3 regions of the Sinanaerobacter sp. ZZT-01 genome follow, and region 2 is predicted to be linked to each of the others. Evidence: riboswitches for the same ligand, from Rfam matches in the RefSeq annotation. Region 2 holds a riboswitch; each other region holds the start of a gene.

Region 1 (9,990 bases), 1.4 Mb from region 2:
AGCGTCTCCCAAAAAGTTGCTGCATTTTACTGTATAAAGCTCTCCCTGCTTCATGGTATTTTTTAAAAAAGTTTCTCCGTAATTCCCCGGTGTAATCACCAAATACCTTGCTCCGGCTGCTTTTTGCATATTCATTTCTACCTTAATAGTATCAATCAAGGCCTGCTCGCTCATCGGCTCTACGATGCCGCTTGTACCGAGGACGGAAATACCTCCTACGATTCCCAGTCTGGGGTTATAAGTGCGTTTCGCGATTTCAACGCCTTTTGGAATTGAAATCTCAACGGATATACGGCCGCTATATTCAAATTCTTCTACAACCTTTTCGATCTCTTGCTCGATCATGCGTCGGGGTGTCGGATTAATCGCAGGCTGTCCTACTGCACAAGCCAGTCCCGGTTTTGTAACAGTTCCAACTCCCAGACCAGCCATGAGAACAATTCCTTTTTCCTCTTTCGGTTCTAAAGTTACTTTTGCATAAACCAAAACGCCATTCGTTACATCTGGATCATCTCCGCTGTCTTTTTTGACTGCACATACCGCATATACGTCGCCGTTGTCTGTACAGCCACGATTACTTTCCAAAAGCGTGATTTCCAGATATTTGCCCTTTGGCGTAAGAATTTTGGCTGATTTTGGCAATGCTTCTGAAAAAGCAAAAATGACGGCACCCTGTGCTGCTGCCGCTGCACAGGTTCCCGTCGTATAGCCTTCTCTTAATTTCTTATTCTTTTCTCCAACGTTCTTTTTTTGAATATCCATTGGCATTCTCACTTTCCCGAAGATGGGTTGTTCCCTTTTATTCTTCTGTAAGCATATCTGCAACATGTTTAAGGTATAGTCTGCGAATTTCGCTAAATTCTCCAAGCCCTTTTAAAATGCACTCTACTTCATAGCCGCTTTCCTCAAAAAGAGTCTTCCATGCATCCTCTTCCTCTCCTGCCATGTCATTTTGCGCATGATCTCCGGCAACAACCATGAACGGCATCAGAATTACTTTTTTCGGGCGGTAAGTGTCTACCATACTGCTTACTTGTTCAAAATCCGGATAGCCTTCTACCGTTCCTACAAAAACATTTTTGTAACCCATTGCCTTAAAGCGATAATCTAAAGCGGCGTAAACGGCATCTGTATGGTGAGTGGTTCCATGTCCCATCAGTACCAAGGCTTCCTCAGCTTGAAGCTGCGGCAGTTGTGCCATGACTCCTTTTACCACTTCCTCATAGTCCTCAGAGGAACTCAATAAAGGTTCTCCGATTTTTATTGTTTCAAATTGTTCCATATACGGCTTGACTGCATCGACCATCTTGTCATATTCATCTCCGTTGATAATATGCGTCGGCTGTATCAAAACGGTTCGAAATCCATCTTGAACTAAACCTTCCATCGCTTCTGTCACATTATCAATATGCAGTCCATCACGTTTTTCCAATACTCTTAAAATCATTCCACTGGTAAATGCCCGCCGGATTTCCCAATCCGGGTAACTTTCAGCAATCTCTTTTTCAATTGCTCCAATGGTCTTATTTCTGGTTTCTTCATAGCTGGTCCCAAAGCTGACCACAAGCATTGCTTTTTTCTGGTTCATGAAATCCTCCAATTATCTTCTTTGCATAATATATCGTTCCAATTCCTCCGCTTTACGGGGCATTGGCAGTGTTTTATCTAAAATACCAACCTCGCAGAGTCGTTCAAAAATGCGAAGTACAGTAGGTTTTTCAAGGTTTGTTTTCGTTAAAAGTTCTTGATTTAAAAAAACGTCTTCCGGAACACCTTGTCCAACGACCGACCCTTCGTGAAACAAAATAACTCGATCAGCCCAGATCAGTGCACGTTCCACATCATGCGTGGAAAGGATCACCGTAATCCCTTTTTCACTCAATTGATCCACAATCCCGTCAATCAAACGTGCATGCTTTGGATCAAGTGCTGAAGCAGGTTCATCTAAAATCATAACCTCAGGGTCCATGACTAAAATATCGGCAATCGCGACTCGTTTTTTTTGTCCACCGCTTAAAAAATGAGTTGGCTTTTCTTTAAATTCCGTAATATTTAATTCTTTGATTACTTGCTCGACTCTTTCCTTTGCTTCTTCTTCACCGACTCCCAAATTCAAAATACCAAAGGAAATCTCCTGTATTACATTTGCTGAAAACAACTGATTATCTGGGTCCTGAAACACAATTCCCACTTTTTTTCTTACCTCAAGAAGGCCCTTTCGGGAATAATTAATCGGCGTTCCATCTATATAAATAGTCCCTGATTTTGGCTTCATCACACCATTTAAGTGAAGAAAAAAGGTAGACTTCCCAGAACCATTGGCTCCCATAATCGCAATCTTTTCGCCTCGTTTTATCTCTAAATTGATTCCTTTCAGTGCTTCGGTACCATCCTCGTACGTATAGCATACCTTCTCTGCTTTTACAATCGTCTCCTTCATTAAATGCCTCCGTTCCATTTGCAGACAGCTGAAATCATCAATAATGCGATTAAAAATAAAGTGACTCCTGCCTTTTCTTTCATGCCCGAAGAACTGCTTTGCATCAATACCCTGATTTCTCCGTCGTAACAACGAGATTCCATCGCATCATAGAGCAATGAGGATTTATTTAAAGCTCGGACTAAAAGCACAGACAGCATGAGTCCCATAGCTTGAACGGCGGTCTTCGCATCGCGGTTACCCAAACGACAATTTTGAGCGGTTGTGATCGCAACTGCCATATCAAGAAGCACAAAGATATACCGATAAATCAACATCATTAATTCAACAATGATCCAAGGACAGTGCAGGCGCCTCAAAACAGTAAGCAGATCTAAAAGCGGAGTCGTAAGCGTAAGAAAATACAGACAGGAAACAGAAGCCAGGGAAACAAGAATTAATCGAATGGCATAAGTGAAAGATGTGACACTCACAGCCAAATAATGAGTACCTACGGGAATTGATAGCAAGTCCATAGGTGCATCCGTAAAATTTACGGCAATGGCGACTGTACCTAATGCGAGAAAGGCAAAAGGTGCTGTCATAAGTTTCATATAATGGGAAAAAGATGTTCGACTGTAAAACACAGTCAAACATCCCATTAGAATCAATACAATAGCTGATACGACAAAGGAGCGGGCACCCACGCATATGAAAAGTGTTCCGACCGCAAAGGCAGATTTTAAAAATGGACTTTTATATCGTAGTTGGGACGAATACGCTAGTTTGTCGATAATCATCATTGTTTCTTTCCTCCCGGTCCAATCCAGACTTTATTTTTCATCTTTTTTCTTGTATTTTTTTCTAGCTACTAAATATCCAAACCCATAACCAAATACACTGGCACCCAGTCCTGCCTGTAAGCAGAACAAAAGGGATTCGGTTTCACCGCCCGGCGGTTCTAAAATAGGCTCTGCCCATGCGACATAGTTTGGATTAATCGCTGTGATTGCATCTTCTGCAGCACCATCTGCGCCACCGAATTCAGAATCGTGAATGAATAAAAGCGGAATTACCGCAATGACCACTACGAGAAGCAGCAGTACAATTACTATCTTAGCGTTCTTTGTCATCTTTACACCTCCATGTATCCAAGCTCAGTCAACTCAGGCTTAGCATAACTTTCTAATCCCAGCATTACTACAACGGCCACTAATCCCTCAATGAGTGCAAGCGGCACCTGTGTCATTGCAAAGATTCCTAAAAATTCAATTAAAGATGCGCGGAAGCCTCCCACCTCGGATGGATGTGCCATTGCGAGCTGAACAGCAGTCACACAATAAGTAAATAAATCGCCTAAGCAAGCCGCCAAAAATACACCAACTGATTTTGGGAGCTTTACGCTTCTACATAGTTTATAAATTGCATAGGATACGAATGGTCCTGCAATTGCCATGGAAAAAGTATTTGCACCTAAAGTTGTCAGGCCTCCATGCGCAAGTAAAATAGCCTGAAATAATAAAACAATAATTCCGATAATTGCCATAGCAGAAGGCCCGAATAAAATTGCGCCGAGTCCGGTTCCTGTCGGATGAGAACTGCTTCCGGTAACGGATGGAATTTTTAATGCGGATAGTACAAACGCATACGCACCTGCCATCACTAAAATCAGCATGGTCTTTCTATGTTTTGCAAGTGTTTTCTTGATTGAAAAAAAGCCTGCCACTAAAAATGGAATACAAACCGCTCCCCATATAATGCAATAGTTCAATGGCAAATATCCTTCCATAATGTGCATTGCATTGGATATCGTTGCCGTTCCAAACACAAAAGCAAGGATAACCCCTAATGAAAAAATCCGTCTTTCTGTTTTTGTTCTTGTCATAATTTTTCCCTCCAATAAAAAATCGCCACTCTAAAACAAATCAGAATAGCGTAATACTAGGAAACATCATGTATCTCATGTTCCCCTGAATTACACCCTCCTATCGTCCGTAAGAAAATGTAATTACTGATTTTTAATAAAATCAGAACCTATCATCAGGCAGGTCTTCTGGCTTTGGCTTCAGCATTGTATACCATCTTCCCATTTCCACAGTGATGCTGTTGTATACAACTCGACCATTACAGCGGCGTGACCGCGTGGGACTTTCACCCATCTTCCCTATTCTTTCGGCAGGAAAATACCGAACACCTAATAATATCTTAATTGTCATCTCATTATATCATGTGATTTTTTCGTTTTCAAGAAGTTGTCCTTTTTATTTTATATTATTTCAGGCTAGCATTCATGCGCATGCCGATGATGCATGTCAGGCTTATGTTTATGTGTATGCTCCATTGCCTCGTGCATATGATAATGGCTGTGAACAAGCTCACCATCCCCTTCATGAACGTGGTTATGGTGCCCATCGGTATGCGTATGCTTATGCGTATGTCCCATCGTTTGGTGCTTGTGTATATGTGTATGCTTTTCTACTGTCGTTAAATAGGTCCCTACTATCATAAGAAGAACTGCAACCCAAAAACGCTGTGGCAGATGTTCTGAGAAAAAGGCTATGGATAAAGCTACCCCAATAAAAGGCGCGACTGCATAATAGGCACTCGTCCTCGCCGCTCCTAAATATCTCTGCGCTGAAATGTAAAAGAAAATACTCAGGCCATAAGCTACAAAGCCTAACAGCATTGCCGCTATACAGTAATAGACGGATGAAAATCCAGTCAAATAAGGGATACCTTCTCTATTTTCGATAAAGAGAAAGAGCAGCAGAGCGCCAAACCCCGATCCAAAGCCTTTTATAATCACGATCTCGAGCGGGTTTTTTAATGAAAGCATGCGTGTACAGTTATTTTCCATCCCCCAGCAAAGGCAAGCTAGCAATACAAAAATACTTCCTAGTGAAAAAGAAAGTTTTGAAACATCCTCAAATGACAAAAGCATACTTGCCGCAGTAATTACCGCAATCGCTCCCCACATACGCTTTCCAAGCGGCTCCCGAAAAAAAATACCGGCAATTAGTGCAGTCGCAACAATCTCAAAATTGTTTAAAAGCGATACGCTGGCTGCACTGGTAGTACTCAGCCCAAGCATGAGAAAAACAGGTGCCAAAACGTCTAGAAGTACCATCGCCACGGTGTAGGGCAAATCTTTTCTCACCAATTTTGCTTCTAACGGTTCTTTTTTATATAAGTAAGCGGCACCCTGCACAAAGGACATTCCAATACCGGCTCCCAAATAAAGCAAAGCAGCCATTAAAGCCGCCGGAATTTCTTCCAACAATATCTTTGAAAAAGGTGCACTGATTCCAAAAAGCGCCGCTGCTAAAATTGCTTTTCCAACTGCAATTTTTTCATCTTTTTGCAATGCATTCAACCTCCTTCTTATATTTCATACAGGATTTTATGTAATTGTGTGCAAAATGGGGATTGGAATAGTAATGTAAATGCGGATAACCGGCAATTAAATTTCCTTCTGCAATCATGCAGTTCCACTCTGTTTTTCGAAGCGGTTTTTGCGCATGAAAACAGTCTCCTGTATTCGTGCTGTCCCAGTAATGAAACTCATGGCCCCGTATACTTTTCCCTTTTTTGCAGAGAAGATTATCTTGATTCGCCGTTAACGTAATGTAGCCGAATCGCCCCAGTTTTTCTGTCGGATAGCTTCCTCCTTCAATCGTTCCCACCATAGGCACTCGTTTACCTTCTTCATCCTGAATCCACTCATGCAGATACATAAATCCGCCGCACTCAGCAAGACACGGAATTCCATTGGATATGGTTTCCTTAATTTCTTTTAACAAGTTTTTATTCGAAGAAAGCGTTTCAAGATAAAGCTCGGGATAGCCTCCTCCAAAAATAAGCCCGTGTAGATTTTCAGGAAGTGTTTCTTCCTTCAGTGGACTGAACGGTACAATTTCCGCTCCCAGTTCAGCAAGTAAATCCAGATTATCCTGATAATAAAAGCAAAAGGCTTGATCCATTGCAACACCAATACGCGCCTTATCTTCTTGCACGTGTGACAGCTCATCAATCCTCCAGTTACCCGGAACGCATTCCTTTACCTCACAAACAATCGGCTTTACCGAATTAGCAAGTACCAATAAACGATCTAAATCAACGGTTGCTTCCATTTGTTCAGCAATGCGGTTAAGGATTTGTTTTAAGTTTCCGATTTCTTTTGCGGTGACTAATCCCAAATGGCGGCTTTCCAAAGAAATATCATTCCTTTGGGGTACATAGCCGTAAACTTCAATTTCCAATTCTTTTTCAATCTGTTTCTTAAGGTCAGGATACAGCATTGCATTGCAGCGATTTAACAGAACTCCCTTGATATTGCTGTCTGGGCAAAGCTCCAGAAATCCCTTGATCTCAGCCAAGATGGAAACAGATTTGCCTTTACAGTCAATTAGTAAGATCACTGGCGTTTGCATCGTTCTTGCTAAATCATAAGAACTTGCTTCTGTTGATATGCCCGCAAGCCCATCATAATAGCCCATAACACCTTCTATTACTGCCAGCTCAAATCCCTTTGCATTTTTACAAAACAAATTTTTCGTCGTTTGTGCATCTGTGAAAAAAAGATCCAAGTTTCTCGACTTTAACCCTAGCACCTCTGTATGAAACATCGGATCAATATAATCCGGCCCGCATTTAAATGAAATGGTTTCTATCCCACGATTTATAAAAGCTTGCAGCAAACCACAGGTAATTGTTGTTTTACCGCCCCCGCTCGATGTAGCTGCAATCATCAGTCTCGGAATATTACGCTGCATGTTATTGTCCTTTCTGTGAACTAATTATAAAAATGGGGTTCTGCCCTGTCATCATATGCAAGCTTCCTACCTCTCTCGCCTTAGCCAAAGACAGCTGTACGATTTCTACGTGTTCAAATCCATACTTTTTTAACACTTGCATCGCTTCCCACATGGATTCCAAGGCAATCGCATTAATAACAATACGTATCTGTGGATTTTTTTGGACAAGTAAAGAAATGATCTCTTCCATATTTCCTTTCGTTCCTCCAAGAAAGGCTTTATCCGGCTTCGGCAGATCGTTCAATGCTTCCGGTGCTTTCCCTGCACAGATCTGTAAGTTCCAAGCACCAAATTTTTCTCGATTGGAACGAATAAGTTCTACCGCCTCCGGGTTGGTCTCTACAGCATAGACTTGTCCTTCTTCCGCCAACAGTGCCATTTCAACGGATACCGAACCGGTGCCGGCACCCACATCGTAAATAACATCCGTTTTTAATATCTGTAATTTTGAAAGGCTGACACTGCGTACCTCTTCCTTTGTCATCGGCACATCACCACGTAAAAAATCCTCGTCTGAAAATCCATAGGATTGTTTTTGGCGTCTTTGTATCTTATTGTTTTGTACTAAAACCACACTGAGAGAATCAAAGCTTTGCCTTCCCAGTTCCTCTGCACTCCCAAGCACAATCCGCTCCGTTTCATAAGAAAGGCGTTCTCCAACGGCAACCTCAACCTGTCCTAATCCGGCTTCGATCAGCCGTTTGCAAATCTCCTGTGCCGGATGGTCGCTTCCCGTTAAAAAAAACGTTTTTTCATTTGTCTGCACCGTACCGGCTACATTTGCCTCCCGTCCATGCAGACTGACAATTTTAGCATCCTCCCAGGAGGTATTCAACTTCGAACAGAAATATTGAAGGGAGCTGATTCCTGCGACGCACTCCACCTTACAAAAAGGAGATTTTCCTTCTGCGCATCTTTCTTTATTTTTTTCCTCTAAAAGTGTACATAATTTTTTCGTGCCGCTGAAAAAACCAACATCGCCGGACATCAGAACAGAAATGCAATCTATATCTGTTTGTTCATAAATCCATGCCGTGATTTCTTCGGGTGCAATTGCATAATGTTTTTTCTTGTTTCCCTGTGGAAAGCTGTCTACCATCCGCCTAGCACCTATCAACGCCTGACTCGTTTCAATACATTTTTTCCCGCCAAGCGTCAAAGTTTCTGGATTTCCCATCCCGATCCCAACTACATATATTTGTTTCATATGGCCTCCGTCTTCCTCATTTTAAATGCAGCTTGACTTAGACGCGTTTTAGATTTGTCAGGCAATCTTCCGCCGCTTCTAAGGTTTCTTTTATTTGCGTCTCCGTGTGTGCATAGGAAATAAACATTGCCTCAAACTGTGCCGGAGCAAGGTAAATACCCTTTAGGAGCATCTGACGGAAATAAGTTCCGTAAGCAGTGATATCGGCGGTTTTGGCAGACAGATAATTCTTTACTTCTTGTCCGGTAAAAAACAAAGAACCAATGGAACCGATGTCATTGACACTGCAAGGCACATCCGCCTTTTCAGCAAGTTTGCGAAGACCGCCATACAAGAGCTTCCCCAGTTTATTAATGTGCGTATAAACTTCCGGATGCTCTTTTAAATAAGAGAGCTGTGCAATACCTGCTGCCATTGCTACCGGATTTCCGCTCAGCGTGCCTGCCTGATACACAGTGCCGCACGGTGCTACCATCTCCATGATTTCCCGCTTCCCGCCATAGGCACCGACCGGCATTCCGCCGCCGATAATCTTTCCGAATGTCGTCATATCCGGCTTTACATCAAATAATTCCTGCGCACCGCCTAAGGCCAAACGAAATCCGGTGATGACTTCATCAAAGATCAATACAGTTTTATTCACATCACAGATTTCTCTCAGCTGCTTTAAAAATCTTGGATTAGGAGGTACTACGCCCATATTTGCCGCAACCGGCTCAATGATAATCGCAGCAATCTCACCTTTATTTTCTTCAAATAATTTTTGCACACTTTCAAAGTCATTATAGACTGCTGTTAATGTGTCTTTTGCACAGCCCTCCGTCACACCAGCACTGTCCGGCGCCCCACCGTTTGCAATCAACCCGGAACCTGCTTTTACTAAAAGGGCATCACTATGTCCGTGGTAACAGCCCTCAAACTTAATGAACTTATCCCTTCCAGTGTACCCCCTTGCTGTACGTAAAGCACTCATGGTTGCTTCGGTTCCGGAATTGACCATGCGAACCATATCCATGGAAGGCACCAATCCGCAAACTAATTTTGCCATTTGAATTTCCCGCTCTGTTGCTGCACCAAAGCTCAGTCCGCTTTCGATGACTTCTTTCACCGCATCCAGCACAATCGGATGATTATTTCCTAGAATCATAGGCCCCCAAGAGCCAATATAATCAATATACGCATTTCCATCAACATCGTAAATATACGATCCATTCGCTTTTTCAATAAAACGAGGTGTGTCCTGAACAGCAAGATATGCACGGCAAGGACTGTTAACCCCGCCCGGAATATATTTTTTTGCTTCTTCAAAAAAAGCTACGGAGCGTTCTGTTTTATTTTGATTCATCACCCGATTCTCCCTTCTTTTATCATTGCGGCAATTTCTTTCGCATAATAAGTGATTAGAATATCTGCACCTGCTCGAAAAATACTCGTTGCAGTCTCTGCCACAATCCCAGCTTCATCTACCATCCCTGCCTGTGCTGCTGCTTTTATCATCGCGTATTCTCCGCTGACACTGTACGCAGCCACCGGAACATCTACACGATCTC
Region 2 (9,990 bases):
AATGCATTTGGAAAGATATGCTTCCATAGAATAATGCTTTCTTTAATGCCTCTTGCTCTTGCTCCAATAACGTACTCTTGATTCAATTCTTCCAAAACAGCAGTTCGCACCTGCCTCGTATACTTTGCAGACATTGCAAATGCAAGTGTAACTGCCGGCAAAATCAGCTTTTCGATTCCATTTCCCATAGAAACGACTGATACTAATTTAAATTTTACAGCAACCACATATAACAAGAGCATCCCTACCCAAAAATTAGGTATGGATATCCCTAAAAAAGTGCCGCTTCGTATCAAGTAATCTGCCACCCTGTTTCTCTTAACCGCTGCAAGCATACCAAGTGGAACGGATACAAGAATCATAAAGGCAAGAGAGGTAAATGCCAGCTTTAAAGTTGGCCATAATCTTACTAAAATAATATCAGCAACAGGTCGGTTCATAGAGTAAGAAATACCAAAATCCCCGCGAAGGCATCCAGCGAGCCAATTCCAGTACTGGATAAAAAACGGTTTGTTTAACCCCATACTTTCTCTCGTTTGTTCTAAAATTTCCTCACTTGGAATACTCCCAGATACAGCATACATGGTTCTAACGGGATCCCCTGGAGCCAGGTAGGTTAACCCAAATGTAATAAAACTAATCCCGAATAAAACGATTATAGTCTCAAATAGCCTATTCCTCAATTTTGTCCCGCTCAAAATGCCTCCTCCTTGCCTATAATCATTAATCGAAAAGCTTTCCGTAAGCAATGACCGTTTCTTTTTCTAAAACAGACAAGCTTGCGATTTGATACAAAATAACACTTCTTGCTTTTGCAATATGTCTTTCCAGTAAATTTCCAAAATAATCTCTGATTTCTCCTAATACCTCATTTTCTTCAACGATATCACCGGCTCGGTGCCGAGGGTACCAGCATCCTGTTTTTCCTGCCTCTTCATAAAACGCTTCCTTAATCAGGATTTGATCGGTTTTCTCAAATGCACTGCCCACAAGAAAGCCCATTGCTCTTAAAATCCTTTTTACATCCAAGATGTCTTCCTTCACTTCATCCTGTGACCAGAGTCCCAGATTTCCTCTTTCAAGCAAAATACCCGGGATTCCCAAGCTTCCCGCGTAGTTATAAGCACCTCCACTTCCGTTCTGAGATTGCACAATATATTTTACATTCACTTGCCTTGCCATCTTCTCGGAAATACGGCAGGTTTCTTCATCGGCTTTTCCCTGGCAATATACATAGGACTTTAATTCTTCATGCCAATCCCCACAATGCAGGTCAATATAATAATCGATATGAGAAAAAACTTCTTTCTCTATGTAATAACAAATTTTTTCTGCCAATGTTCCTTCTTTATTCCCGGGAAATTCACGATTTAGATTTTTCCCATCCTCATAAACACAGCTTTTTGTGCGATGCTCAAATCCGGTTCGATTTACCAATGGAAGTATTATGATATTCCCGCTGATCTGACTCGGTTTTAAAAAAACAGACAACTCAAGTGCTGCCTGTATTCCAACATACTCCGCATTATGAATGCCACCTGTTATTAAAATTGTCTTTCCTTCTTCTTTTCCGCAGATAACGGTAATCGGTAATTGAACGCCTGCTTCTGCGATTTCCACAACTCCCTGAATTTTTTCGTTTCTGTATTTTAATGCTTGCGTAAGGTCAATTAGATTCATTTACATTCTCCTCATTGCTTATCTCATACTATATCAAGAATATTAATCAAAAAAAAATGTACACAAATAAGTGTACACAAAGAATTCCTTGTCATTTTTTCTTTGAGCTCACCCATCCTCCGTAGGCATTGCTGATATGCATAAAAGCAGGTCTCCTGGCTTAAAAGCATCGTTCCTTCCTCCTTCCCGGATACAAAATATCCAGTGGTTTTTGGAAGAAACCCTTTTTTACAGTGACGGGATCGCATTGGACTTACACCAATTTCCCTATTAATCCTCATGGAACTTTTATAATTTACATTATATCCTAATTTTCAAACAAATGTCAACAAATTTCTACAATCCATAAAATTTCTCATACCTTCTTCGATATGGATTTGAAAGCTCAAAAAACATTGGACAGATAAAAACTGCTGAAAAACATTGCATTGTATGATTTCACAGCAGTTTTAAATCAAATATCTATTTCACTTATGAGATGACTTCTCCGGTCAAACTAAACGTCTTTCCTTCTGTAATTTTCACTTCTACGATCTCACCGATTAACGCACTGTTTCCTTTAAAATTGACTATCTTTAAAGAATCCGTCCTTCCGGTATAAGTCGTTTTGTCGGTCTTGCTCGTTCCTTCTACCAATACTTTTTGCACGGTTTTCTCATAGCTCTTATTAATCTGAGCGGTTATCCCATTCATCAACTCTACCAGACGATTAAAGCGCTCGTGCTTCACCGACTCAGAAATTTGATCCGTAAGGTTTGCGGCAGGTGTTCCCTTTCTTATGGAATATAAAAATGTAAAAGCAGAATCAAACTGTGCGGTTTGCACTAGATCCAAAGTTTCAGAAAAATCTTCTTCTGTCTCTCCCGGAAAACCTACAATAATATCAGTGGTAATCGCTATATCCGGAACTGCTTTACGAAGTTTTTCAATCAAATGCAGATACTGTTCTTTTGTATAGTTTCGATTCATTTTCTTCAGTAAATTTGTGCTTCCAGACTGAACCGGTAAATGAATATGTTTGCAAAGTTTATCACAATCTCGAAAGGCCTGAATCAAATGGTCTGACAAATCCTTTGGATGCGAGGTCATAAATCGAATGCGTTCTAATCCATCCACTTCATTCAGTGCATAAATCAGTCCGGCAAAGTCCATCCCGTTTTCTTTTGGCGCACAATAGTCACTTCCGTGGGAGCTGACCCCATAAGAATTGACATTTTGACCCAATAAAGTCACTTCTTTTACACCCGCAGCAACTAATTGCTCCACTTCGGAAATAATTTCCTCCGGTCTTCTGCTTCGCTCTCTTCCTCTCGTATAAGGAACGATGCAGTAAGTACAAAAATTGTTACATCCGTACATTATGTTAACAAAAGCTTTAAAAGGATAAAGCCGCTTAGCTGGTAATCCCTCCACTACAGCTCCGGCTTCTTCCCAAACATCGACAATTTTTTTACGTTCTGCAAGAACCCCCTCAATCAGCTGGGGAAAAGCGTGGATGTTATGCGTCCCAAAAACTAAGTCAACCCATGGATATTTGCTTTTCAGAGTGTCAATAATGTGCTGCTGCTGCATCATACAGCCACAGACGGCGACAACAAATGACGGTCTTTCTTCTTTTATTTTCTTCAGCTGCCCTAAAATGCCGAAAAAACGCTTATCCGCATTTTCTCTCACACTACATGTATTTAAGATTACGATATCTGCATCTTTTTTCGTTTTTGCTGTCGTAAATCCACGCTCTGCAAGCATACCCGCGATCGTTTCGGAATCACGCTCGTTCATCTGGCAACCAAAGGTCTGTATAAAAAAACTGCTTGGCTGATTATTTTCCATTTATTTTTCTCCAAATATTTGATATTAACGAATCAGTAAATCTTCTGTTTCGTGTTTTTTGCTGCGGCCCATTAATGCAGTAACGGCTTTTCTCGCATCCATTTTATCGTTTACAACTTGATAAATTGCTTCGGTAATCGGCATTTCCACACCATTTTTTTGTGCAAGCTCATAAGCGGCTTCCGTTGTAAACATTCCTTCTACAACCATACCTACTTTCTGCGTTGCTTCTGCAGGGCGCAATCCTTCTCCAATCATGATACCGCAGCGACGGTTTCTACTGTGCATACTGGTACAGGTTACAATCAAGTCACCCATTCCGCTGAGTCCGGAAAACGTTTTTTCCTCTGCTCCCAGCTTTACGCCTAATCGAGCCATCTCTGTCATTCCCCGAGTCATCATTGCCGCCTTAGCATTGTCACCAAATCCCATACCATCTGAAATTCCGGCTCCCAAAGCGATAATATTCTTTAATGCGCCTCCCAGTTCCACTCCGACAACGTCTGTATTCGTATAAACACGAAATGTATCAGACATAAAAACATCCTGAATGTATTCCGCCAGTTTGATGTCTTTCGATGCAGATACAACAGTAGTTGGCATAGCTTTTCCTACTTCTTCTGCATGAGAAGGTCCGGAAAGTACAACGTAATCAGCATCCGGCAGCTTTTCATTTGCAATTTGAGACATACGAAGCAGTGTTTTCTGTTCAATCCCTTTTGCAACATTAACGAGAACCATATCTTTTCTCAAATAAGGAAGCGCATTTTCCAAAGCACTTCGAAAATGCTGCGCCGGCGCTGAGAACAGTACAATATCGGCACCCTTTATCGCTTGTTCCGACTCCAGAGCAATATTTAATAATTCTGGGAAAGAGACCTCCGGTAAATATCTTTTATTTTCTCTGTTCACCCTCAGCTCCTGCGCATGCTGTTCATTAATATCCCACATATTTACTTCATGACCATTTGCGCTTAAAGTAACTGCTAAAGCGGTTCCCCAGCTTCCAGCTCCCAAAACTGCTATTTTTTTATTCATTTTCTGCCTCCAAAATTTATTTTTTTAAAGTTATTTTTGCTTCTTCTCCATGCAGAATACGTTTGATATTCTGACGATGTTTGAAAATGGCTATTACTCCCATCGCTGACGACCAAAGTAAATACTCAGGATGCATATAATAAGCCAAAAACGGAAGTGCCGCAGCAGCTAATACAGATCCAACAGCAACTCTCTTGGAAAAGACGATTCCCAAAAGGGCAATTACCGCAATCTCTAAACCCAAAATCGGCTCTATGCTTACAATTGCTCCAAACCCGGTTGCAATCCCTTTTCCTCCCCGAAATCCAAATAGAAGGGGCCAGATGTGTCCGATAAATACCGCTACACCGCAAAAAACAGCAACGGATTGCCCTCCTATGTAACGACCTAAAAGAACCGCAGTCACACCTTTTAGTATATCAATCGCTAATGTCGCTATCGCCGCTTTTTTCCCTAATACACGGAGAACATTGGTACTTCCTGCATTTCCACTACCCTGCGAGCGAATATCAATCCCTGATGCTTTTGCAATTAAAATGGCAGGTGAAATATTTCCTATGAAATAGGAAAGTATAACCGAAATTATTAAATAAAGCGGATTACTCATTCACGGACTCACCTTTCTCTCTAAATACAAATTTTATAGAAGTACCTTCAAAGCCAAAACCTTCTCTTATCTTATTTTCTAAATAACGGGCATAGGAAAAATGCATCAATTCCCGATCATTAATCTTAAACGAGAAAAGCGGCGGTTTCACTGCAACCTGCGTAACATAATAAATTTTCAAACGTTTTCCTTTATCCGAAGGAGGAGACTGCATCATGGTCGCATCAACAATCAAGCTGTTCAGCTGCCCAGTTGGAACACGCATCGCTCGTTTGTCTGCAACCATTTTTGCCATGTTGATTAGTTTTTCCAACCGTTGATTTTTTAAAACAGAAATAAATACGATAGGCGCATATGTCATAAAGGGCAGCTCTTCACGAATTTCTCTTTCAAAATCTCGCATTGTATTCGTTTCTTTTTCTACCAAATCCCATTTGTTTACAACGATAATCATTCCTTTTCCGGATTCGTGCGCAACACCTGCAATTTTTTTATCCTGTTCTGTAACACCCTCTTGGGCATCTATCATCAGGAAACAAACATCACAGCGTTCAATTGCTGAAATAGCACGTATTACACTGTAGCGTTCAATATCCTGAATTACTTTACTCTTTCGACGTATCCCTGCCGTATCAATTAATAAAAAAGAATCTTCTCCATGCGTAAATGGGGTATCAATCGAATCTCGTGTCGTTCCTGCAATGTTACTGACAATCACACGATTTTCTCCTAAAAATGCATTGATTAAAGAAGATTTTCCGACATTTGGTTTCCCTATAATTGCTATGTTTGTTCTGTCATCTTCTTCCATTGCATCCTCATTTTGCGGAAATTTTTCAATGATCATCTCTAAAAGGTCACCCAGTCCCAGCATATTTGCCGCAGAAATAGCAATTGGATCACCTAAACCCAATTCATAAAAATCATAGAAATCATCTGGGAGCTTCGGAGTATCAATCTTATTCGCAACTAAAATAACATCCTTACCCTTTCGACGCAGCATCGACGCGACTTCCCGATCCGCTGAAGTCACACCAGATCTTCCATCTACTAGAAATAAAATGACTTGCGCCGTTTCCATTGCAATCTCTGCTTGTGCACGCATCTGAGATAGAATAATATCATCTGAATCCGGCTCAATGCCACCCGTATCAATTAAAATAAACGGAGTATCTCTCCATTCTGCTTCTGCATAGATGCGATCTCGAGTTACTCCCGGCGTATCTTCTACAATTGATACTCTCCTGCCTACTATTTTATTAAAAAAAGTCGATTTTCCTACGTTTGGTCTGCCTACAACAGCGACTATTGGTTTATTCATAATGTCTTCACTCCATCTCTCTCTTGTTTTTTCTATTTTAAAAACAAGTAAAAAAATATATATTGCTCAATCAGAGTAATTATAGCAGAAAATGTCTGTTACAGCAATCAGTTCGTTGTCTTGCGAAAAAACAATCAGTCTTTTATAGTAAATCTAAGTATTCCCTATTATGCATATGTACATACTTCATCGTTGCAGAATCTCCATGCCCTGGATAGATTGTGATATCGTTATTCCATCTTGAAATAATTTCCCTTACAGTGCGGCGCATCTCCTGCTCTGAGCCATCTGCCAAATCCGTACGTCCGAGATCTATATTAAATATAGTGTCTCCCGTAAATACACATTTGCTTTTTTCTGAAAAAAAGCATACACTGCCATGGGTATGCCCCGGTGTATGTATCACTCGAATTTCTTCTTCACCTAAAAGGAAGACCTCTCCACCTTCAAGCATTCCGTCTACATTTTTTTTATACTGCTCGATATCCTGCCAATGCAGGTAAACCGGACAGTTCCATTCCTTTTTTAAGCGTTCTACCGCTCCCACATGATCGTAATGATGGTGCGTAAGCAAAATGCCCTTTACTGATAAATTTAAAGCAGAACAACTCTTTAGAAATCGTTCCGGCAGATAACCGGGATCAATAATAAAAGCTTCTCCGCCTTCTTTATCATAAAGCACATAACCATTACTCTCTAAATTTCCTCCGATAAACCGTTTAATTTTCATTCTATCCTCCATAAAATAAGATACTATTTTGTAAGACTGATTTTACCCTATTTCGTTGCAAAATACAATTTTTCATTGATTTCATTAAAAATAATGATACAATAATAAAATATATAATAAGTAAATGCGGAATAGTAAACTGTATTTATATATCGAGGAGTAACGAAATGAAAGTGGCAATTATCGGTGCCGGTAAATTAGGCATCACAATTACAGAAGCGCTCTTAAGCGGTGACAATGAAGTAACCTTAGTTGATAAAAACAGCGATTTACTGCAAAAAATAAACAGCCAGCTTGATTTATTAACTGTAAATGCAAACGCGAAACAAATTTCTTTTATGGAAGAGATCAATATATGGACTTATGATTATCTGGTTGCTGTTACCGATAACGATGAGAAAAATATGGTTATCTGTTCCTTTGCAAAACACTTGGGGTGCCCAAAGGTCATTGCCCGTATTCGTGATCCGGAACATGTAAAACAAATTCAGATCATTAAAGAAGCCCTAAACATAGATTTCATAGTAAATCCCGACATGTCCATTTCCAATGAAATATATAAATACCTTGTTGAGAAATATACACTGAATAATGGGTGTTATTCTAGTGGAAAGATTGCAGTCATTGAATTTTCAACAGATAAGCTTCCTGTATTGATTGACAAGCCCATTCACAATGTTACAAAGATATTAGGAGATATGCAAGTCACCGCTATTTCCAGAAATGGAAAAGTCATCATTCCGAGGGGTGATACAATTATTTTAGACGGCGACCGTCTCTACGTTTTAGGACTTGATGAGCACATTCAAAAGCTCAATGACATTGTACATGATAAAGATCAGTATACTGATTTACAACGTGTTATGATCGCCGGCGGCGGAAAAGCGGGATTTTATCTTGCACAAAAATTATCTGCTTTTGGCGTTGCAGTTAAAATCATCGAAATTGATAAGTCACGCTGTCAGTATCTCTCAGAGCACCTAGATAACGTCATGGTGCTTCATGGTGACGCAACTGACCCTAACCTATTGGAAGAAGAAAATATCAATGAAATGGATGCTTTTATTACGCTTACCGGATTTGATGAAGAAAATCTCTTGCTCGCTTTAATGGCAAAACAACATAATATTGAAGATGTAGTAGCAAAAGTAAGTCGAAAAAGCTATGCCGATTTAATTGAAAAAATGGGAATCAGTATGGCATTGAATCCTTTGGATATGTCCGCTACCAATATTCTGCGCTATATTCAAGGTTCTACGCACATTATATTTTCGCAGCTCATTCAAGGACAAGCAGAATTTATTGAATTGGTTGCGGATCAAAAAATGCGCCTTTTAAATCAACCACTTAAAAATTTGGAATTACCGAATGGTGTTATCATTGCTGCTATCCATCGAGGCGAAGAAGCAATCATTCCAAATGGGGATACGGTGATCAAAAACGGGGATCGTATTATCATACTATCTTTACTATCTAATATCCCAAACCTTGAAAAATTATTTCGTTCAAAACGGTCACGCTTTTTTAAATAAGAAAGGTACCTCACTATGGTCTTGAATTATAAACTAATATTAAAAGTAGATGCTGCTATCGGTATTCTTTTAGCTGTTGCAATGATTCCCTCTTTAATCGTATCACTACTCTATAACGAAACAGATGCCGCGGTTGCATTTGCCCGTTGCATCGCTCCTATGCTTTTGCTGGGCTCTTTCGCTGTGTATAAAATCAGACCAACCACTTCAACGCTGCATATGCGTGATGGGTTTTTAATTGTAGCATCTTCTTGGATTCTAGCATCGATTTTCGGTTCCGTTCCATTTTTGCTATCTCATACAATTCCATCTTTTGTGGATGCCTTTTTTGAAACAGCCTCTGGTTTTTCCACTACCGGATCTACCATCCTTACGAATATTGAACTGCTCCCAAAAGGCATTTTATTTTGGCGTTCCTTTACACATTGGCTGGGAGGAATGGGCATTCTCGTTTTTGCAATTGCTCTGCTTCCTGCACTTGGAATCGGAGGACAACGAATTATCCGAGCAGAGACACCAGGCCCGACTCTGGATAAATTATCTCCTAAAATTTCAGATACTGCACGAATTTTATATTCGATGTATTTTGGTATGACACTTTTAGAAGTTATCCTCCTTTGTTTAGGCGGAGTGAGCCTCTATGATTCTCTTGTGCATACCTTTGGTACGGTGGGTACCGGCGGTTTGTCCTCTTACAACGACAGCATTGCACATTTTAACAGCATCTATGTAGATATCGTCATCACTATATTCATGGTTTTAGCAGGAATAAACTTTAATTTATATTACCTTTTATTACAAAAAAGGATTAAAGACTTTTTTTCTGACTATGAACTGCGTGGTTATCTGCTTATTATTGGAATTGCAACCATATTAATTGCATTAAACCTATGGTTTACAAAAACTTACGATACTATAGGAGAGTCTTTACGGTATTCTGTTTTTCAGGCAGCGTCCATTACTACAACTACTGGATACGGTACCGCAGACTTTAATTTATGGCCTACCTTTAGTAAGATGGTTCTTTTCCTGCTTATGTTTGTCGGTGGTTCTTCCTCTTCCACAGGAGGCGGAGTAAAGGTTATTCGAGTCTTAATCCTATTAAAGCTTATCCGAAGAGGAATCTATCGAAAGCTTCATCCTCGTGCAATTGTTCCGGTCAAAATTCAAGGAAGGTCCATTCCTTCCGATACGGTATCGGGGATCACCAGCTTTGCTGTTTTATATGTATGCCTGCTCTTATTCGGAA
Region 3 (9,990 bases), 510 kb from region 2:
CAATTGCAACCAATGGGCCTAACCAAAGCAACTTTAAATTAAAACGATGCTTTTGTTTTAGAAATTCCGATTTTAAATAATTAACCATTATAAGCACCTGACTTTCTTACAACTTCCATAAAGAGACTTTCCAAATCCTCATTTTTATGGATTGAATCCTCATACCAAAGTTTCCCATTCGCTATAATGCCAATATCATCTGCTATTTGTTCTACCTCAGACAATATATGACTTGATAAAATAACGCTTATGCCTTTTTGTGGAAAGGACAAAATAAGTTCTCTTAAATCCTGTATGCCAATCGGGTCAAGTCCGTTTGTTGGTTCATCAAGGATTAACAGCGTTGGATTGTTTAAAAGTGCCATAGCTATACCCAGTCTTTGCTTCATACCCATTGAAAATTGTCCTGATTTTTTCTTACCTGTGTTAGTAAGTTCTACAATTTCAAGCACTTCTTTTATTCTGCTATTTGGCAAATTATATAGCAACGCTCTAACTTTCAAGTTTTCAAATGCTGTTAAATTTTCATAAATAGGTGGAGACTCAATTAAAGCACCAATATTCGATAAATTTTTTCTTTTCCAATGCTTGCCGTTAAAATAAATCTCACCTGATGATGGCTGTATCATACCTGTTATCATTTTAAGCAATGTAGATTTACCTGCACCATTCGGCCCAAGCAAGCCATAAATGCTATTTTTTCTAACGGTAATTGAAATATTATCATTTGCTTTTTGTTTTTTGAAGTTTTTGCATAAATCTTTTGTAGTTAATATGTTTTCCATATAAATATCCTCTTTTCTTTATGATGCTTTAAGAATAAAAGACATTTATAAAGAAAGTATAAAGATTTTAAAAATTTGCTTTACAGTGGTGTTTGACACAATTTTAAAAGAATGCCATCAAGGTTAGCGATGGCTAATTAATAAATATTAGCGAGACATTTAGTTCATATTTTTATGAACTTGCTTATTTAGAAGGGAATGAAACATAATGGGTTTATTATATAATGCCGATCAAATCGTTGTATTAGCAGATGGAAAGATTGCAGAGGCTGGGAAACATGAAGATTTAATAAAAAGAAAAGGATTATACAAGGAATTCCTACAAGTCAGAAAGGAGGCAGTTGGATGGAGCTTAGAAAAAGAGGTGAGCGGCCTGTAGATTAGTTTTGGTGGGATGACGAACGGATGGAACCCTTTTGGTATTAAGAGGAAATAAATAAAAATTTGACAGCAGTTCTCATTCACAAGATAACACAGAGAAATAGGAAATTACCTATTGAAACAAGATCAGCCGCCGATATATTAATTAAGTATAATAAAAGGGTTATTGAAACTGCTCTAATAAAGAACAATAGAATGTGGGTGATTAAATGGAGATCAATGGAGTTACAGCGACTCAATTTAGAGGGGTTTCCAGGTCTGGTAAAGCTGCGGAAATAGGCTTACCGAATTTGAATGATGTTAACGCATATACAGAGAAGAAAACAGATACGAGAGAATCAGAATATAAGAAAGCAATCATTGAGCAAGCGATTAAAGATCAGTCGAGAGGAAAGTTTCAAAATGAATCACAGGGGTTTAATCAACTTCTGAAACGTTATGTTTCAGAAGTATCTCCGGATAGAAAGGGAATTATCACACAAGGCTTAAGAGCGATAAATAAAAATAGGATCAATATAGATAAACCTTTAGACATCTTAGCATTATTATTGGATGGTAAAGTGAAATACCAAGATTCAGGGATAGACAGTCCTTATATTGAATTTTATGATAGCAATGGAGAAATGGTTGCAACCTATTCCAATAATGGGTGGACTATGTTTGATACGAAAGCAGAAACCGGACGTCGGATTGAGATGTGTTCAATATACAATAAGGCATGGGGAAATGCAGCTAAAAAGAGTCAGGAAGCAGGCGGTTGCCCTGTATCTTTTTCTGAAAGCCAATCTGATTCAGAATCAGCTATTGACCTGAAAGCATAGCAAAGATCATAAAGAAGATACAAGGCTGCCAATTCATTTATGTTTCCAAAGAAACGCTGAAGATTGGCAGTCTTTTTTGTAAGTTAGAGAGTATATTGGTATTTTGGAGTAAATTTGAGTTATAATAATGAAATTATAAAGATAAGTAAAGGAAATTAAAAGAATGAGGGAGATAGAAAAGAGAAGAAGCATTCGTAACTATTTAAATAAAAAGGTGGAAAAGGAAAAACTGATGCAAGTACTGGAAGGTGCCAGACTGGCACCTTCCGGCAGCAACACGCAACCTTGGAGATTTATTATTATTGAAGCAGAGGAGACAAAGGAAAAGCTGGCTATGGCAGATCATCAACAAGAATGGATGGTGGCGGCACCGATTTTTATTGTATGTGTAGCAGATATTCGAAGTCGAATTTCTATGGATACCGATATTACACTGAATGAGAACAGCTCTGAACCGGAGTTAAAGCAAATTATCAGAGATACAGCCATTGCAATGGAACATATTTTGCTTGAAGCAGAAAATCTGGGCTTATCTACTTGTTGGACTGCTTGGTTTGAGCAGGAGGCTGTTCGACCGATTTTAAATATTCCGGAGGATAAATATGTGTGTGGAATCATTACGCTGGGATATGGCGACGAAAAGCCAAAGCAGCGGCCTAGAAAAAAGATAGAAGAAATTGTGAGATATGAGACATGGCAGTAAGGGATACTTTATATTAGATTGGGGTTACTATGATTAGAAAATTTAAAAACGAAGATTTAGAAATAATAATGGAGCTATGGTTAAATACAAATATACACGCGCACGATTTTATTGCTGAGGATTATTGGAGAAATAATTTTGAATTGGTTAAGGGCATGCTTCCGTGTGCAGAACTCTATGTTTGCGAAATTGAGAACGAAATTAAGGCTTTTGTGGGAATTGATAATGGGTACATAGCCGGAATATTTGTATCGGGGGAAATGCAGTCGAAGGGACTCGGCAAACAATTGCTTGAAAAAGCAAAAGAGCTTTATGCTTCCCTTAGTTTAAACGTTTATAAAAAGAATGTAAAAGCCGTCCATTTTTATCAGAGAGAAAACTTTGTAATTGAAAAAGAACAAGTGGATGAAAATACGGGAGAGCTTGAATATTTCATGGTATGGAGTAAATAAGAAATACCACACTATTTTACTTTTATTTATGATAATGGAGCTTATAAAATTGAATTACAGATTACAAGTTGACAGGCTTTTTTATATGTTGTATACTAGGTTTACAAATAAAATAATAGACATAATTCAGGTGGCCGGACGCAGCAAACAGCCGGCATAATAGGGAAGCAGGTTAAAATCCTGCGCGGTACCGCCGCTGTATAAGAGGAGTTTTTTCAAAGATACCACCGGTCATTCGGGAAGGTTGGAAAAATGCTGATGCTTGAGCCAGAATACCTGCCTGAATGGGTTTTTGCAAGTCCTGCGTGTTTACGGGACGCGCAAAGTTTATATACAGCAGACTGCTAAACGGCGGACAAGCGGTATAGCAATCAGCTTCAGCAGAAGAATACGGGACTGCAGTTGTCAGGAGTGACAGCGGCAGTCCTTTGTTGTTCCCAAAAATCAAGGCAGGAGGTCTTACAATGAAAAAAATAGCAATATACGGAAAAGGGGGAATCGGCAAGTCAACGACGGTAGCAAATGTTTCCGCAGCACTCTCCAGAGAAGGAATTCGAGTGATGCAGATTGGATGCGACCCCAAATCTGATTCAACCGTTAATTTGACAGGAGGACAACGGATTCCCACAGTGCTCGATGTCATAAGAGAAAAGGGGGAAAAGACAAAACTGGAGGATATTACCTTTGAGGGAAGCTTTCAAGTAATCTGCGTCGAAGCAGGAGGACCGATGCCCGGAACCGGTTGTGCAGGAAGGGGAATTATTGCAGCATTTGAAAAGCTGGAAGAATTGAGGGCATATGAAATCTACAGACCGGATATCATCTTGTATGACGTACTGGGAGACGTGGTTTGCGGCGGGTTTGCAATGCCGATTCGGAACGGCTATGCAGATCGTGTCTGTGTTGTGACCTCAGGTGAGATGATGTCCTTATATGCAGCAGGTAATATTGCCAGTGCGGTTCGCTCATACGGTGCGAGAGGCTATGCCGAAATGGGAGGTCTGATCTTGAACAAAAAAGGCATTGAAGGCGAGGAAGAAATCGTGAGAAAAGCAGCAGACGAAATGGAGACGACAGTGCTTTTTACGGTGGAACGGGATCAGACTGTGCAAAAGGCAGAAGCGGTACATAAAACGGTCGTCGAAGCATTCCCGGAAAGCAGACAGGCAGAAGCATATCGAAGCTTGGCATTCAAGCTTCTTGAAGAATAGAGGTGAAGCGATGCGACTGAAACGATTATCAGAAATTCAGAGCAGCAAGGATATCTTTGGCGATTGCAGTGCCATCTCCTGCGGCGTTTTTTGCCCCACCTTCGGCGTTTCTGTCTGTGCTCCCTTGATACAGGATGGAGCCGTTCTGATTGTAGGAACTCCCGAATGTACATGGTATGCGAAAAACAGCAGCATTTACCATGCAATAGACCCGGGCTGGGATCGGTTTTACTGCTGTGCGATGGAAGAGCAGGATATTACCTTTGGAGAGAATGGCGCTATCATAAAAGCAATTTGCGACATTGCAGCGGAGTCTGACATCCATTGCATCTTCTTGGCGAGCACCTGCGTTCCGGAAATCATAGGAGACGATTTGGAAGCCATTGCAAAAGCTGGCGAAAAACTATCAGGAATCCCAGTCCTTCCTGTACGCATTGCACATTATGACCATAAATGCAATGAATTCGGAGTCGCCGTTTCCCGCACTTTGGAATCATTGGGAAGCTTAATGGAAGCACAGCCGAAACAGCCGAAAACGGTAAATCTTCTTGGAAGAAACTTTCACTCCGCTGTGGATGGCTCTCTGAGAGATACGGAATTGGTAAAGCTGCTCCAAACGCATGGGATTGCAATACAAAGAATTCTTCCGGATCGTTGCAGTACCTCAGAACTTAAAAAAGCCCCATCTGTGGCTCTCAATATTGTGACAAACGAAGTGGGGCGTGAGCTTGCATACTATATGGAAAAACATTTTGGAATTCCATATGTCCTCTTTGAGCCTTCTTTCGATTTGGATTATATAAGAGCCGGTTATGACAAATTGCAGAAGTGCCTCGGCATTTCCATGGAGCAGGAACTTTGCGGACGGAAGCGTGAGGCAAAAGCTGCAATCCATAACGGCAGACGTCTTCTTCAAGGGAAGTCTTTCATCAACGGAGGTAGACCGCCGGATGCCTTTGAAGCAGCAGAGTTTCTTGCAGAAATGGGAATGAAACCGCTTCTTATCCATGCATACAGACTGTGTGAAAACAGCAGCAAAAGGATAGAAAAAATACTGCAAAGAGGGTGGAACCCATATGTAAATTATGTGGCAAACCCAGAAGGGGCTGCTGCGTTGACGGAAGAACTTGCACCGGATATTTACATAGGGCATGGCGATGCAGAACGCTTGATTGATAGGGGAATCAAGCAAATTGAGATGTTGCTTCCTCCCGGAAAGCTCGGTTACGAAGCCATCGTTTACGCAGTATCCGCTTTGACCGGAGTTGGAAGGAGGGAATTCATTTGAAGCTTTATAAGAACTATCCAGTCCCGTCCGACCGAATGGGACTCCTATGGACACTAAGCGGAATCAAAGATCTAGTTTTGGTTGAATTCGGACCGGAAGGAACTACAAGATACTTGTTGGAATCCTTAAAGTATTTCGGAGAAGAGGCAAACGCCAAAATATTTACCACGATGATGGATGAAGATGTCGTCATCATGGGCAATGCCGAAAGGCTTCGAAAGACACTGGTCGAGGTAGATGAAATGTATTCCCCTGAGTATATATTTGTGGTGGAGTCCTCCGTAGGAGCCGTCATCGGAATGGATATAGAGGGCTTATGCAGAGAGTTTCAGCAGTCGGTAAAAGCCAAGCTTCTTTCTGTCAAGGGGGGCGGACTTTCCGGAATCTGGACGACAGGCGTTGAAGAAGCTTTGAGTATGCTCGCAGAGATTGCAGAAGAAAAGATAAGTGAAAAAGAAAATTACAATATTCTGGGATGCTGTGCCGATGAACTGAATCATAAAGCGGAAGCAGATGCAATCACAGCCATGATGGAAAAAGCGTTTGCGCTTAAGGTAAATTGTATCTTATCTGCTTCTGCATCGATAGAAGACTGTAAAAAGATGGGGAAATCCGCATTGAATGTCGTATTGCGCAAAGAAGCCTTGCCGGCGGCTCAGACTCTCGAAAAAAAATTTGGAACACCGTATGTGTACGGAAGGCCTTATGGATTAGACGGAACACAGAGCTGGCTTGAAGAAATGGAAGAAAAGCTCGGGAGAGAAGGGAATTGGAAGGCTGTGAACGTAGAAATGGAAGCGTTAAGATCACTTATTTTACAGCTGAAGCAGAAGATAGAACACGGAGCTGTAAGAAAACTCGTTATAAGCGGGCATTCGGAAACGGTAAAGGGATTAACTGCATTTGCTTCTTTGGAACTAGGCTTACCGGTTCTTTATTTGAAAAGTGCATGGAGCGCTCCAAAGGAGGAGGCAGCTGTGACAGAAGAAGAATACCGGCACCTGCTGGAAGAGAGCGGAACCTTTGTACTGGTAGACGGACTGCACAGCAGGCTCGCAGATGAGAAGAGGAGAATTCAGACCGCACATCCGATCTTAGAAGGAATAACGGTTCCTCAGCCCGGATTGATGGGAATCAAAGGAGCCGCGTATATTGTAAGAAAGCTGATTGATTTATAAAGATATATATGTGTTCATTTCAGGAAAAGTAGAAGATTAAAACAGGAGGTTTAAAAGAAAATGAAAAAAAGAATCCTTATTTTATTGGCCATAGTGATTTTAGTTGCAATGCCCGCTACCGGCTGTGTGGGACAACAGAAGAAGACAGATGTTTTAGGGGAAGACGGTAATAACGCTGAAAGGACAATCACCGATTTAGCAGGAAATACAGTAAAGATACCGGTACCAGAAAAAATAGATCGCGTAGTTATCATCGCACCGCCGTTGTTATCGACCTATATCAGTACAGCACAAGACCCGAAGAAGCTGGTCGGGGTACACCCTACCGCTTTTAACGACGCAAATCAGGAGCTTCTTGATCTCATGGTGCCAAACAACAAAAAAATTAATACAACCTTTCTCACAGGCTACGAATCCAATGTGGAAGAGCTTTTGAAACTGGATCCGGATATCGTTCTCGTATATGGTGAGGCGCAGAAGAAAGGGCTGGAAAACATCCAGATTCCGGTGGTCGACTTTTTTATAAAAAATCAGATCAATGAGGATTGGTCTGTTCAAATCGATGAGCTTATGCGAGAAATCTTTTCATTAGATGGAGACAATTCTCTGCAAAAGGAATGGGATATAGCCAACCAAAATGTAGCACAGATCCTTTCAGAAGCAAAGGAGAAGGAAACGCAAAAAGGGCTGATGATTATGAGTAATACCGAAGATAAGGTTATGGTGAGAGGTGCAGGTTCTTACGGAGATGACTGGCTTTTGAAAAGCGGACTTTCCAATGTTGCATCCGAACTTACAGGAGATAACATTGAGGTGACGATGGAGCAGATCTATCGATGGAATCCAGATATCATTTATGTATTCAGAGGCTTGCCCGCTGATGACTATTTGTCAGGCACCATCAAAGGTCAGGATTGGTCGCAGACAGCGGCTTTCAAAAACGGAAGAATCTATGATATACCGAAAGGGATGATCAATTGGGGAACGCCGTGTGCCGATTCGCCGCTTATGATTCAATGGCTGGTGAGCAAGAACTTTCCGGACAAGCTCAGTATAAAAGATTTTACTTCCGTTATGAAGGAATTTTACAAGAGTCGTTATGGAATCGATATGACGGATGAGCTTGCAGATTCCATCTTAAATCCAAATGAGGGGAAATCAGCGTCATTATGATAAAATCAAAAAATAGAACCTCCTTTTTTTTCTTACTGACGGTGCTTCTTTTTCTCTTTGCGTTCCTATCTTTGTTTTTAGGAAGGTACTATGTGGAACCAGAGCAAGTTTTAAAGATTCTATGGGAAAGCTTGTGGGGAAACTCGGAAAACAGTGTGTATAAAACGGTAGTATGGGATATCCGGCTGCCGAGAGTGCTTTTAGTTATGTTGGTAGGCTCCGGATTATCTGCATCAGGAGCTGCCTTTCAAGGCTGCTTTCACAATCCACTTGTAAGTCCGGACATACTTGGAGTAAGTGCAGGCGCAGGGTTTGGAGCAGCACTGGGAATTTTGCTTACATCGGGAGTCAATGGATTGACTGCCGGAATGGCTTTAGGCTTTGGGCTTTTCAGTGTAGTTTTGAGCTGGACGCTTGCGAAATTGAAAAGCGAGGCGACGATTTTGTCTCTGGTGTTGTCAGGAATTATCGTGTCAGCCGTATTCAATGCTTTGATTTCATTGGTAAAATTTGTAGCTGATACAGATTCCCAGCTACCCGCTATTACTTTTTGGCTGATGGGGAGCTTTTCAAATACCACCTTTGAGGATTTGGGAAAGGTATTTGCTCCCATTGCGTTCGGAATCGGAATCTTAGTGCTGATTCGCTGGCGTATCAATGTATTGACACTCGGAGATGAAGAAGCCGAAGCATTGGGCATCAATCCTGGCAAGGCAAGGTTAATCATTGTGGCAGCCGTTACAATGATTACGGCTTCATCTGTTATGGTAGCGGGCATTGTAGGCTGGGTGGGACTGATTATCCCCAATTTATCGAGGATGCTTGTCGGTGCAGATTATAAACACCTTTTACCTGCTTCCTGTCTTCTTGGAGCTGTTTTCCTGGCCCTTGTTGACTTTACAGCACGTGTATTGACACCGTCGGAAATACCGATCGGCATTTTGACCGCGCTCATAGGGGCTCCCTTTTTTGCGCTGGTTTATAAAAAGACGGAGGAAATCTAAAATGGAGCTGGAAATTAAGAATGGATGCTTCGGGTATACGGCGGATAATCCGATACTGGAGAAGATATCCTTTAAGCTGGGTCAAGGGAAAATAATGACAGTACTTGGACAGAATGGCACAGGAAAAACAACGCTGCTCAAGTGTTTGATGGGGCTTTTAAAATGGCAAAGCGGACAAACTTTAATTGACGGTAAGCCTTTTTATTCCATGAAGGAATGTGAAGGAATCGGATTTGTACCGCAGGCGCATAAAACAGTTTTTCCTTTTACGGTGTCGGAGATGACAGCTATCGGAAGAGCAAGGCACATCTCTGTGTTTGGAACACCTTCTAAAACAGACAGTGAAAAGGTAATGCATGCACTGGAAACAGTAGGTATCTCTCACCTGAAAGATCGTCTCTGTTCCCAGCTGAGCGGCGGACAGTTACAGTTGGTTTACATTGCAAGGGCACTTGCAAATGAACCAAAGCTTCTTATCATGGATGAACCGGAATCTCACCTGGATTTTAAAAACCAGATGCTTATATTAAAATTAGTTCAAAAATTAAAAATAGAAAAAAAAATTTCCTGCATCATAAATACGCACTATCCGGAGCATGCTATTCGGATATCCGATGATACGTTGCTATTAGGGCACAGAAGCTATATTTATGGAGAAAGCAGTGAAATCATATCAGAAAAAAATATAAAGAAATTTTTTGAGGTAAATGCCAGAATTTTTTCCGTGCCGGAGCTGTCGGCAAACACAAAAGTGTTTACGGTGATCGATTAGAACAGGAGGAAATCGTATGAAAGTCAGCAACAAAAAGATTCAAGAAGTTTGGGACGAGCATGCAGGGGAATATAATACCGTGCATAATGTTTCCGCGGATGCGGAGCGCGAGGAATGGAAGAACATCCTGAAACGCTATATCGGAGAGAATATTGCTCAAAGGGTACTCGATATTGGTACGGGAACAGGGTTCTTGGCATTTGCGGCGGAAGAGATTGGCTA

What was found. Region 2 has a riboswitch for cobalamin ahead of U5921_RS15625 (M14 family metallopeptidase). Riboswitches for the same ligand answer to the same signal wherever they lie in the genome.
Region 1: it holds a riboswitch for cobalamin, as region 2 does, so the genes downstream of both, U5921_RS06075 (energy-coupling factor ABC transporter permease) here and U5921_RS15625 (M14 family metallopeptidase) in region 2, are expected to answer to the same signal.
Region 3: it holds a riboswitch for cobalamin, as region 2 does, so the genes downstream of both, U5921_RS13240 (nitrogenase iron protein NifH) here and U5921_RS15625 (M14 family metallopeptidase) in region 2, are expected to answer to the same signal.

The regions. Positions count from the first base shown of each region.
Region 1 is NZ_CP141728.1:1,240,014-1,250,003, forward strand. Features, by position in the region: gene cbiD (cobalt-precorrin-5B (C(1))-methyltransferase CbiD) at 1-768, opposite strand, end outside; gene U5921_RS06055 (sirohydrochlorin cobaltochelatase) at 800-1,588, opposite strand; gene U5921_RS06060 (energy-coupling factor ABC transporter ATP-binding protein) at 1,601-2,440, opposite strand; gene cbiQ (cobalt ECF transporter T component CbiQ) at 2,440-3,222, opposite strand; gene U5921_RS06070 (energy-coupling factor ABC transporter substrate-binding protein) at 3,253-3,552, opposite strand; gene U5921_RS06075 (energy-coupling factor ABC transporter permease) at 3,555-4,304, opposite strand; cobalamin riboswitch at 4,445-4,632, opposite strand; gene U5921_RS06080 (DMT family transporter) at 4,701-5,783, opposite strand; gene U5921_RS06085 (cobyrinate a,c-diamide synthase) at 5,770-7,191, opposite strand; gene cbiE (precorrin-6y C5,15-methyltransferase (decarboxylating) subunit CbiE) at 7,193-8,440, opposite strand; gene hemL (glutamate-1-semialdehyde 2,1-aminomutase) at 8,478-9,785, opposite strand; gene hemB (porphobilinogen synthase) at 9,785-9,990, opposite strand, start outside.
Region 2 is NZ_CP141728.1:3,233,413-3,243,402, forward strand. Features, by position in the region: gene nikB (nickel ABC transporter permease) at 1-698, opposite strand, end outside; gene U5921_RS15625 (M14 family metallopeptidase) at 724-1,680, opposite strand; cobalamin riboswitch at 1,808-1,985, opposite strand; gene miaB (tRNA (N6-isopentenyl adenosine(37)-C2)-methylthiotransferase MiaB) at 2,152-3,513, opposite strand; gene U5921_RS15635 (NAD(P)H-dependent glycerol-3-phosphate dehydrogenase) at 3,538-4,551, opposite strand; gene plsY (glycerol-3-phosphate 1-O-acyltransferase PlsY) at 4,568-5,158, opposite strand; gene der (ribosome biogenesis GTPase Der) at 5,151-6,479, opposite strand; gene U5921_RS15650 (MBL fold metallo-hydrolase) at 6,622-7,209, opposite strand; gene trkA (Trk system potassium transporter TrkA) at 7,377-8,741, shown strand; gene U5921_RS15660 (TrkH family potassium uptake protein) at 8,757-9,990, shown strand, end outside.
Region 3 is NZ_CP141728.1:2,724,040-2,734,029, forward strand. Features, by position in the region: gene U5921_RS13210 (lantibiotic immunity ABC transporter MutE/EpiE family permease subunit) at 1-88, opposite strand, end outside; gene U5921_RS13215 (lantibiotic protection ABC transporter ATP-binding protein) at 81-785, opposite strand; gene U5921_RS13220 (hypothetical protein) at 994-1,164, shown strand; gene U5921_RS13225 (hypothetical protein) at 1,376-1,987, shown strand; gene U5921_RS13230 (nitroreductase family protein) at 2,151-2,690, shown strand; gene U5921_RS13235 (GNAT family N-acetyltransferase) at 2,720-3,142, shown strand; cobalamin riboswitch at 3,254-3,441, shown strand; gene U5921_RS13240 (nitrogenase iron protein NifH) at 3,607-4,353, shown strand; gene U5921_RS13245 (nitrogenase component 1) at 4,364-5,641, shown strand; gene U5921_RS13250 (nitrogenase component 1) at 5,638-6,819, shown strand; gene U5921_RS13255 (ABC transporter substrate-binding protein) at 6,880-7,992, shown strand; gene U5921_RS13260 (iron ABC transporter permease) at 7,989-8,996, shown strand; gene U5921_RS13265 (ABC transporter ATP-binding protein) at 8,998-9,768, shown strand; gene U5921_RS13270 (class I SAM-dependent methyltransferase) at 9,785-9,990, shown strand, end outside.